DNA from 3 places in the Amycolatopsis sp. CA-161197 genome. Region 1 is predicted to be linked to each of the others. Evidence: riboswitches for the same ligand, from Rfam matches in the RefSeq annotation. Region 1 holds a riboswitch; each other region holds the start of a gene.

Region 1 (3,234 bases):
GCCCGCGACCAGGAGGTTCGCTTCCTGCCGCGGCTGGACGCCGGGCGGGAGAACCGTGCGGCGCAGCAGGCTGGTGAGCAGGTCCTCGATCGGCGTCTCGGCCTGCAGGAAGACCTTCGCCAGCGCCGGGTCGCTGTGGGTGCGGCTGAAGTAGGCGCGGTGGACGCGTAGCGACAGCTCACGCTCGGCGTCCAGCGGCAGCAGTTCCGTGAGCAGCGTCCGGACCACGCCGCGCACGCTCTGGTCGACCTGCGCCGCGATGCGGGCCTGCGTGCGCTGCTCGCCGCGTTCGTGCAGATAACGCAGGGAGAGCACGAGCAGATTGTGCTTCGTCTCGAAGTAGTACTGCACCAGCCGCAGCGACACGCCCGCCTCGGCGGCCACCTCGCGCATGCTCACGGAGTCGAGCCCGCGTTCGGCCGCGATCCGCCACACCGCCGTGGCGATCTCGCGCCGGCGCTGCTCGTGGTCGACCCGGTGCGCCACGGTTCTCCTCCGCGTTGGTGATACAACTGTATAGGATACGCGTGTATCACCGATGGGGTGAGCCGGCCGGAATCGGCTCGCGGACGGGAGCGGGTGTCCGGCCGGGAAGACGCGGTGTCTCGCCGTGGCGAACTACCTGGCCGAACCGTCATTTACCCACGCGCGGGCCGTCGCGGAATTGTCGGGCCGGAATCGCGCCTCCACCAGGGATCGGCGGCGTCCACAGTGGAATAAGGGCTGGATTCGCCGCGCGGAAGAAATTCGGTGCCGGAGCTTTTGGGGTCCACGATGTGGCTGCGGGTGTCCCGGTATCCGGGCACCACCACTCGTGTGATCTGCACCAACGCGCTTGCGTTCACCCAATGGGATCGGCTTTACTCAGAAACGTCCATCCCGAGCGACTGAGAGACCTGGCTCGCCGAAGTCGCAGCAACCACCCCCCATGGGGCAGGTGCTACAGCCAGGACCGATGGAGGCTGTTTCCGATGCAGAGGGTAGCCCGCCCGCTCCTGTTGACCCGGCGGCGCGTCGTCGATGAAGGTCGCCGCACGGTATGTGCGTGTCGACGCTCCACAGTCATCGCCTGATCTTTCTTCCGCAATTCTGCGCACCGTCCGAAAAGGACGGTAATTCGGTGACGCCCGGCGCGCCCGGAAACGGTGCTGCGCCTCATGCCTGGAGCTCTCTTCGTGATCACTGTCGAAAACGTGTCCAAGTCCTTTCCCCTCAACGGAAATCCGGTCGCCGCGCTGCGTGATGTGAGCGTCGACGTGCAGGCCGGCTCCCTCTTCGGCGTGGTGGGTCCCGCCGGCTCCGGCAAGTCCACGCTCGCCCGCTGCATCGCCCTGCAGGAGCGCCCGGACCGCGGTGTCGTGCGGCTCGACGGCCTCAACACCGGTGCGCTCGACGGCCGACGGCTGCGTGAGGTCCGCCGTCAGCTGGGTGTCGTCGGCACCAAGCCGGAGCTGCTCGCCGAGCGCACCGTGGCCGGCAACATCGCCACGCCGCTGGAGCAGCTCGGCGTCGACGGCCCGCAGCGCAAGAGCCGCGTCGGCAACCTGCTCGACCTCGTGGGCCTCACCGCCCGGGCCGCGCAGAAGCCGGCCGACCTCACGCCCGGCCAGCTGCGCCGCGTCGCCGTGGCCAAGGCCCTCGCCGCCGGCCCCGCCGTGCTGCTCGCCGACGACCCCACCGCCGGCATCGCCCCCGAGGAGGCCGGCGCCGTGCTCGCCGTGCTCGACCGGGCGCGCGCCGAGCTGGGCACCACCGTGCTCCTGACCACGCCCGACGCCGGTGTCGTCCGCCGCGTCTGCGACGACGTCGCGGTGCTCGAAGACGGCGCGGTCGTCGAACGCGGTCACGTGCTGGACCTCATCGCCTCGCCGGGCAGCTGGACCGCGCAGGCGGTGCTGCCGGCCATCGAGACCGCCCGCGCGCAGGCCGCGAAGTACGACCGGTCCGCCGACGTCGTGCTGATCGGCTTCGCGTCCGTCGGCGCCCTGCTGCCCGAGGCGGCCGGCCGCTTCGACGTGGAGGTCGCCACCATCGGCGGCGGTCTCACGCGCATCGGCGACACCCCGATCGCCCGCTTCCGCATCGGCGTCCGCGGCGAGCGCGCCGACGCGGCGCTGGCGTGGATCGCCGACCGTGGCGCCCACGTGACGCCGGCCGTGCGGGCCGCGCAGAGCGTCGCCGCCTGACCGCTCGCCACACCTCCGGCTCACCGCGCCCCACTGTGGCGTTCGGTGCGTTCAACGCAACGAACGCCGCATTGGGTGCGTTGAGCGCAACCAACGCCACGGTGGGGTGCGGTGGGACTGGGGGACGGGAGAGTCGGGAGCGTGTCCGAGAGGTTGGGACAGCCGTCCTGAAAACGGCTGTTTTCTCCTGGTGGGGAGGCCAGGCGCCCGGCCACGTAGGCTTGACGGGTGCTCGCCGTAGTTCCACCACCAGTCACCGTCCGGGTCCCGGCCAAGGTCAACCTGCACCTGGCCATCGGTGACCTGCGCGAGGACGGCTACCACGACTTGGTCACCGTCTTCCAGGCGTTGTCGCTCACGGACGAGGTGACCGTCGCGGTCACCGACGACCCGGGGCTCGAGGTCTTCGGCGAGGGGGAGGGGTCGGTGCCCACCGACGCCACAAACCTCGCCTGGCGCGCGGCCCAGGAGCTCGCCACCTACGCCGGTCGCGCCGAAGGCGACGACCCGAAGGTGCGGATCGTGCTGCGCAAAGGCATCCCCGTCGCGGGCGGCATGGCGGGCGGGAGCGCCGACGCGGCGGCGACGCTCGTCGGCCTGGCCTCGCTGTGGAAGCTCGACGTGACGCGCGACGAGCTGGCCGCCATCGCGGGCAAGCTCGGCAGCGACGTGCCCTTCGCGCTCTACGGCGGCACCGCGCTCGGCACCGGCCGCGGTGAGCAGCTCGTGCCCGTGCTGTCGCGCCACACGTTCCACTGGGTGCTCGCGTTCGACACCGAAGGCCTGTCGACGCCGAAGGTGTTCGGCGAGCTCGACCGCCTTCGCACCGACGGCAACCCGCCGCGCATCGGCTCGCACACCCCCGTGGTCGAGGCTCTCGCCTCGGGTGACCCGCGTCAGCTCGCGCTGCTGCTGGGCAACGACCTGCAGGCGGCCGCCGTGTCGCTGCGCCCCGGCCTGCGCCGCACGCTGCGTGCGGGCGTGAACGCGGGCGCGCTGGCCGGCTGCGTGTCCGGCTCGGGGCCCACGTGCGCGTTCCTCTGCGCCG
Region 2 (3,234 bases), 1.8 Mb from region 1:
CTAGGCACTACCGTCTCCACGGTAGCCGAACCGATCACTGCAGGCCGCCCGAGGGGGCCGCGAGCAGGCCTGTTAGGCTTTCCCGTCGTTGCCGTGCGGCATTCCGTCAGGGAGGAAACCCGGCCGCGCCTGTCTTGACGCCAGGCGCCCGGAGCCACTTCGACGCGGCAGCGACCTTCACAGAGACGAAAGCAGGACGCCTTCATGGCCAACATCAAGTCCCAGATCAAGCGCATCACCACCAACGAGAAGGCCCGCCAGCGCAACCTGGCCATCCGCTCCTCGGTGAAGACCGCGATCCGCAAGTTCCGTGAGGCCGCCGACTCCGGCGACAAGACCAAGGCCCTCGAACTCCAGCGCGACGCCGCCCGCAAGCTCGACAAGGCCGTCACCAAGGGCGTCATCCACGCCAACCAGGCCGCCAACAAGAAGTCGGCTCTCGCGAAGCGCGCGAACCAGCTCTGAGCTGATCGCAGCGACACCCTGCCAGACCTGAAAGAGCCCGGTGACCGCCTGGTCGCCGGGCTTTTTCGTGTGTTCTCGACCGTTCTCGACGCACACAGTTGCCTGGACTGGCGCGCCCTCACGGCTGCGTACCGGTCCGGCGCGTTGCCCGTTTCGGAGCGACGGGTTCAGCCTCACCGTTCGGCGATTCGGGGCCTGCCGAGGCGAGCAGGGTCAGCGTTCGCCCTTGGCGGCGACGACCTCGACGACCGCGCGTTCCAGGGCGTAGTCCGCGTCGGCTGCCACGCCTTTGACCTCGGCGTTCAGGCGGGCGACCACGCGCATGGCGGTGGCGAGGCCGTCCTGGCCCCAGCCGCGGGACTGGCCCTGCGCCTTGCGGATCTTCCACGGCGGCATGCCCAGCTCGCCGGCCATCTGGTTCGGGTTGCCGCGGCCGGCGGCGGACACGCGGGCGATCGTGCGCACGGCGTCGGCGAGGGCGTCGGCGACCAGGACGTGCGGCACGCCCAGCTGCATGGCCCAGCGCAGCGACTCCAGGGCCGCCGCGCGGTCGCCGCCCACGGCCTTCTCCGCGACGGCGAAGCCGGTCACGTCGGCGCGGCCGGTGTGGTAGCGGCGCACGGCCTGCTCGTCGACCACGCCACCGGTGTCGGCGACGAGCTGCGTCGCCGCGGAGGACAGCTCACGCAGGTCGGAGCCGACGGTGTCCATCAGCGCCATCACGCCCGCGGCGTCGATCTTGCCGCCGACGCGGCGCACCTCGTTGCGCACGAACGACTCGCGCTCGGCCGGCTTCGTCAGCTTCGGGCACTCGGTGATCTCCGCGCCCGCCTTTTTCAGCGCCGCGGGCAGCGCCTTGGCCGCCTTGCTGCGCCCGCCGCCGTTGTGCACGACCACGAGCACGATCCCGTCGGCGGGCGCCTTGAGGTACGCCATCACCGCGTCCGCCAGCTCCTGCGAGATGTCGTGCGCGGAGTCGAGCACGATGACCCGCCCCTCGCTGAACAGCGAAGGACTCACCAGCTCGGCGAGCACGGGCGGTGTGAGTTCGGACACCCGGTTGCGCGTCATCTCGGCCGTGGAGTCGATGGCCCGCGCGGCGTCCAGCGACGCGCGGACAGCCCGCTCGATGAGCAGTTCTTCCTCACCGAGGACGAGGTGGAGCGGCGCGGGTGCGGTGGTCACCCCGCCATCCTCTCACCCGCCCGGCCCCGCGCCCGCTCCGGTGATGTGCGCCGCCACCGTGGCACGAGGTGATCGCCATGTCGTACGGTGTACCCGAGGCAGCGCCCCGCTCCGCCGGAAACACAGCTCCACCGGAAACACCGCGGCGCGCCGACAACTGAACACCGCTCATCCAGAGGGGCAGAGGGAACGGCCCGACGAAGCCCCGGCAACCGGCGTACAGCCTGTCTTCCCGAATTTGCGGGATAGCTGACGACCACGGTGCCAATTCCGGCCCGCGTTTGCGGGGCAGATGAGGAAAGGAACCTCGCGATGACCGTTACCCTCGGCACGACCTCCACCAAGAAGACCCTGGACCTCGGTCCGGCCGTCGAACTGGTGTCGAAGGAAGAGGGCCACCGGCAGCCGCTCGCCCCGGAGTTCGTGTCCGCGGAGGACTTCTCGCCGCTCGAGGTCGCCTACGACTTCGGCCGCGTGCGCCGCGAAGACATCGAGGCCGGCCCCAAGAACATCTGGCGCTACAAGAAGCTCCTTCCCGTCCCCTCGACCGTCGAGGAGATCCCGAACACCGAACCCGGCGCCACCCGTCTGGTGAAGGCCGACCGCCTCGCCAAGGCCCTGGGCCTGAAGTCCCTGTGGGTCAAGGACGACACCGGCAACCCCACGCACTCCTTCAAGGACCGCGTGGTCGCCGTCGCGCTGGCCGCGGCCCGCGAGTTCGGCTTCGAGGTCCTCGCGTGTCCCTCGACCGGCAACCTGGCCAACGCGACGGCCGCCGCCGCGGCCCGCGCCGGCTGGCGGTCGGTCGTGCTGATCCCGAAGTCGCTCGAGCGCGCCAAGATCCTCACCACCGCCGTCTACGACGGTGACCTGATCGCCGTCGACGGCAACTACGACGACGTCAACCGCCTCGCCACCGAGCTCGCCGGCGAGCACCCGACGTGGGCGTTCGTCAACGTCAACGTGCGCCCCTACTACTCCGAAGGCTCCAAGACGCTCGGCTACGAGGTCGCCGAGCAGCTCGGCTGGCGCCTGCCGGAGCAGATCGTGGTGCCGATCGCCTCGGGCTCGCAGCTGACCAAGGTGGACAAGGGTTTCCGCGAGCTCGGCCAGCTCGGTCTCGTGGAAGCCAGCCCCTACAAGGTGTTCGGTGCGCAGGCCACCGGCTGCTCCCCCGTCTCGGCCGCCTTCCGCGCCGGACACGACGTGGTCCAGCCCGTGAAGCCCGACACCATCGCCCGTTCGCTCGCGATCGGCAACCCCGCCGACGGCCCCTACGTGCTCGACGTCGTCAACCGCACCGGCGGTGCGATCGAGGACGTGAGCGACGAGGAGGTCGTGGAGGGCATCCGGCTGCTCGCGCGCACCGAAGGCATCTTCACCGAGACTGCCGGCGGCGTCACCGTCGCGACGGCGAAGAAGCTCATCGAGACCGGCAAGCTCGACCCCGAGGCCGACACCGTGCTGCTCATCACCGGCGACGGCCTCAAGACGCTCGACGCCCTCGAAGGCCGCATCGGCCCGAAGGCGACCGTGCCCCCGTCGGCCGAGGCCGTGAGCAAGGCCCTCGGCCTCTGAGCTGAC
Region 3 (3,234 bases), 2.5 Mb from region 1:
ATGCGCGAGCTGCCGGTGGGGCTGCCGAAGCTGCTGGTCTCCACCATGGCGTCCGGCGACGTCCGCCCGTACGTGGGCGAGACCGACGTGACGCTGATGTACTCCGTGGTCGACATCGCCGGGCTCAACTCGGTGTCGAAGACCGTGCTGGGCAACGCGGCGGCCGCGATCGCCGCCATGGCCCGCCACCACGACACCGGCCGCGAGACCACCGACCGGCCCGTGGTCGCGGTGACGATGTTCGGTGTCACCACCCCCGCCGCGGACGAGGCCCGCGCCGAGCTCGAACGGCTCGGCTACGAGGTGCTCGTGTTCCACGCGACCGGCTCCGGCGGCCGGGCGATGGAGAAGCTCGTGACCGACGGCCTGCTCGCCGGTGTGCTCGACCTGACCACGACGGAGCTGGCCGACGAGCTCGTCGGCGGGGTGCTCTCCGCGGGCCCGCACCGGCTGGAGGCGGCCGGGCGGGCGGGACTGCCGCAGGTGGTCAGCGTCGGCGCACTCGACATGGTCAACTTCGGCCCGGCCGACACCGTGCCCGAGCGGTTCGCGGGCCGGAACCTGTTGGTGCACAACCCGACCGTCACGCTGATGCGGACCACCGCGGAGGAATCCGCGGAGCTGGGCACGCTGCTCGGGCGCAAACTCCGGGCGGCACAAGGGCCCGTGTCGGTGTTCCTGCCGCTCGGCGGAGTGTCCGCTGTGGACGTTCCGGACGGCCCGTTCCACGACCCGGCGGCGGACGCCGAGCTGTTCGCCCACCTCACTGAAGCGCTTTCCGGCAGCGCCGCGGTCGTGACGCGGCGCGAAGAGGCCATCAACGACGCCGGGTTCGGCGCGGCCGCCGCCCGGGAACTGCACCGGCTCATCGGCGAAGGGAGGTCCTGACGTGGACCGCGAACGAGCGCTGGCCCGGCTCACCGCCGCGGTGGCGCAAGGCCGGCCCGTGATCGGCGGCGGCGCGGGCACCGGCCTGTCCGCCAAGTCCGCCGAGGCCGGCGGCATCGACCTGCTGATCATCTACAACTCCGGCCGCTACCGCATGGCCGGCCGCGGCTCGCTCGCCGGGCTGCTGGCCTACGGCGACGCCAACGGCATCGTCGTGGACATGGCGCGCGAGGTGCTCCCGGTCGTGCGCGACACGCCGGTGCTGGCCGGCGTCAACGGCACCGATCCGTTCCGGCTGATGGGCCCGTTCCTCGACGAGCTCAAGCGGATGGGGTTCGCCGGCGTGCAGAACTTCCCGACGGTCGGGCTGATCGACGGCGTGTTCCGCCAGAACCTCGAGGAGACCGGCATGGGTTACGGCCTGGAGGTCGACCTCGTCGCGCTGGCCCGCGAACGCGATCTGCTGACCGCGCCGTACGTCTTCGACCCCGAGCAGGCCGCCGACATGACCCGCGCGGGAGCCGATGTGCTGGTGCCGCACCTCGGGCTCACCACCAGCGGCACGATCGGCGCGCGGACGGCGGTCACGCTCGACGAGGCCGTCACCCGGGTGCAGGCGATGCACGACGCGGCCAAGCGGGTGAACCCGGACGTGCTCGTGCTGTGCCACGGCGGCCCGATCGCCGAACCCGCAGACGCGCAGTACGTGCTCGACCACACCGAAGGGATCGTCGGTTTCTTCGGTGCTTCCTCGATCGAACGGCTCCCGGCCGAGCGCGCGATCCGCGAGCAGACGGAGGCCTTCCGCGCGCTGCGGCGGTGATCGCCGGTCTGTGAGCGCCGTCTCAGCTCACGGGACACCTCTGGCGTCACGGGGCGTCGTTCGGTTACCTTCATCAACAGGTCATGAGTGCCAGCGTTCAGCCCCGGCTTGCTGGCCGGCAACCCTCCTACCGCGGTGGGGTGCCCCGGGTGAAGACCGGGCCGGTCGCGTTGTGCGACAGGCAAGCGCGGGCCCCTCGCCGGGGGTCCCCCGGACTGCCGAGGAGGCACCGCCATGACTCTCGCTCTGGACCGTACCGCTGGAAACACCGAAACCGTTGCCGCACAGGGGATTCCCGGCGTCGCGGGGGCGGCGCTGCGGGTGCCGCTGGTGACCGGCGGCGAGATCGGCTACGCGAACCTCGACCACGCGGCGAGCGCGCCGTGTCTCGACGCGGTCCGCTCCGCGGTCGACGAGTTCCTGCCCTGGTACGCGAGCGTGCACCGCGGCGCCGGCTTCGCGTCGCAGGTGTCGACGCGGCTTTACGAGCGCACGCGCGACATCCTGCGCCGGTTCGTCGACGCGCGCGCCACCGACACCGTCGTGTTCACGCGCAACACCACGGATTCCTTCAACCTGCTGGCCCGCTCGCTGCCGCGGCGCACGTCGGTGGTCGTGTTCGACACCGAGCACCACGCGGCCCTGCTGCCTTGGCGTGGCCCGAATGTGCGGCGCGTGCCGCTGCCGCGCACGCGCCTGGCCGCGGTGTCCGTTGTGGACGAAGCACTCGCCGCCTGCCCGGAAGGACCGCGGCTCGTGGTGGTGACCGGCGCGTCGAACGTGACCGGTGAGCTGCTGCCGGTCGCCGAGATCGCCGCCGTGGCAAGGAAACACGGCGCCCGCGTGGCGCTGGACGCCGCGCAGCTCGCGCCGCACCGCCGGATCTCCCTGCGGGAGCTGGACGTCGACTACGTCGCGCTCTCGGGGCACAAGCTCTACGCGCCCTTCGGCGCCGGCGCGCTCATCGGCCGGTCCGACTGGCTGCGCGCCGCCGAGCCGTACCTCGCCGGCGGGGGCGCGACGAAGCTCGTGACCGAGGACGCCGTCGTGTGGAACACCGGCGCCGAACGGCACGAGGCCGGCTCGCCGAACACCGTCGGGGTCTACGCGCTGGGCGTCGCGTGCGAGCAGCTGGCCGCGAACTGGACCGCCGTGGGGGAGCACGAGGCCACGCTGCTGGAACGGCTGCGCAAGGGCCTGGCCGGCGTGCCCGGCTGCGCCGAGCTGCGCCTGTTCGACGCAGCCGTGGACCGCGTGGGCACCGTGAGCTTCGTCGTCGACGGCTTCGAACCCGGCTGGCTCGCCGCGGTCCTCTCGGCCGAGTACGGCATCGGCGTGCGCGACGGCGCGTTCTGCGCCCACGTCGCCACCAAGCGCCTCATCGGCGAATGCGGCCGCGACGGGCAGCAGGCCGTGCGCGTGAGCCTCGGCCTGGGCAGCACCGAGGAGCACGTGGACCGGCTCGTGCTCGCGCTGCGCCAGATCGTCGCCCGCGGCGCCCGCTGGGAGTACACGAAGGTCGA

What was found. Region 1 has a riboswitch for S-adenosylmethionine ahead of ACQPXB_RS43625 (methionine ABC transporter ATP-binding protein). Riboswitches for the same ligand answer to the same signal wherever they lie in the genome.
Region 2: it holds a riboswitch for S-adenosylmethionine, as region 1 does, so the genes downstream of both, thrC (threonine synthase) here and ACQPXB_RS43625 (methionine ABC transporter ATP-binding protein) in region 1, are expected to answer to the same signal.
Region 3: it holds a riboswitch for S-adenosylmethionine, as region 1 does, so the genes downstream of both, ACQPXB_RS31500 (aminotransferase class V-fold PLP-dependent enzyme) here and ACQPXB_RS43625 (methionine ABC transporter ATP-binding protein) in region 1, are expected to answer to the same signal.

What each region holds. Positions count from the first base shown of each region.
Region 1 covers NZ_CP192059.1:9,210,208-9,213,441, reverse strand. Annotated here, with positions in the region: gene ACQPXB_RS43630 (TetR/AcrR family transcriptional regulator) at 1-486, opposite strand, end outside; SAM riboswitch class I at 872-962, shown strand; gene ACQPXB_RS43625 (methionine ABC transporter ATP-binding protein) at 1,176-2,186, shown strand; gene ACQPXB_RS43620 (4-(cytidine 5'-diphospho)-2-C-methyl-D-erythritol kinase) at 2,415-3,234, shown strand, end outside.
Region 2 covers NZ_CP192059.1:7,380,043-7,383,276, forward strand. Annotated here, with positions in the region: gene rpsT (30S ribosomal protein S20) at 205-465, shown strand; gene holA (DNA polymerase III subunit delta) at 679-1,650, opposite strand; SAM riboswitch class I at 1,816-1,949, shown strand; gene thrC (threonine synthase) at 1,963-3,228, shown strand.
Region 3 covers NZ_CP192059.1:6,731,094-6,734,327, reverse strand. Annotated here, with positions in the region: gene ACQPXB_RS31510 (Tm-1-like ATP-binding domain-containing protein) at 1-888, shown strand, start outside; gene ACQPXB_RS31505 (phosphoenolpyruvate hydrolase family protein) at 890-1,711, shown strand; SAM riboswitch class IV at 1,791-1,905, shown strand; gene ACQPXB_RS31500 (aminotransferase class V-fold PLP-dependent enzyme) at 1,946-3,234, shown strand, end outside.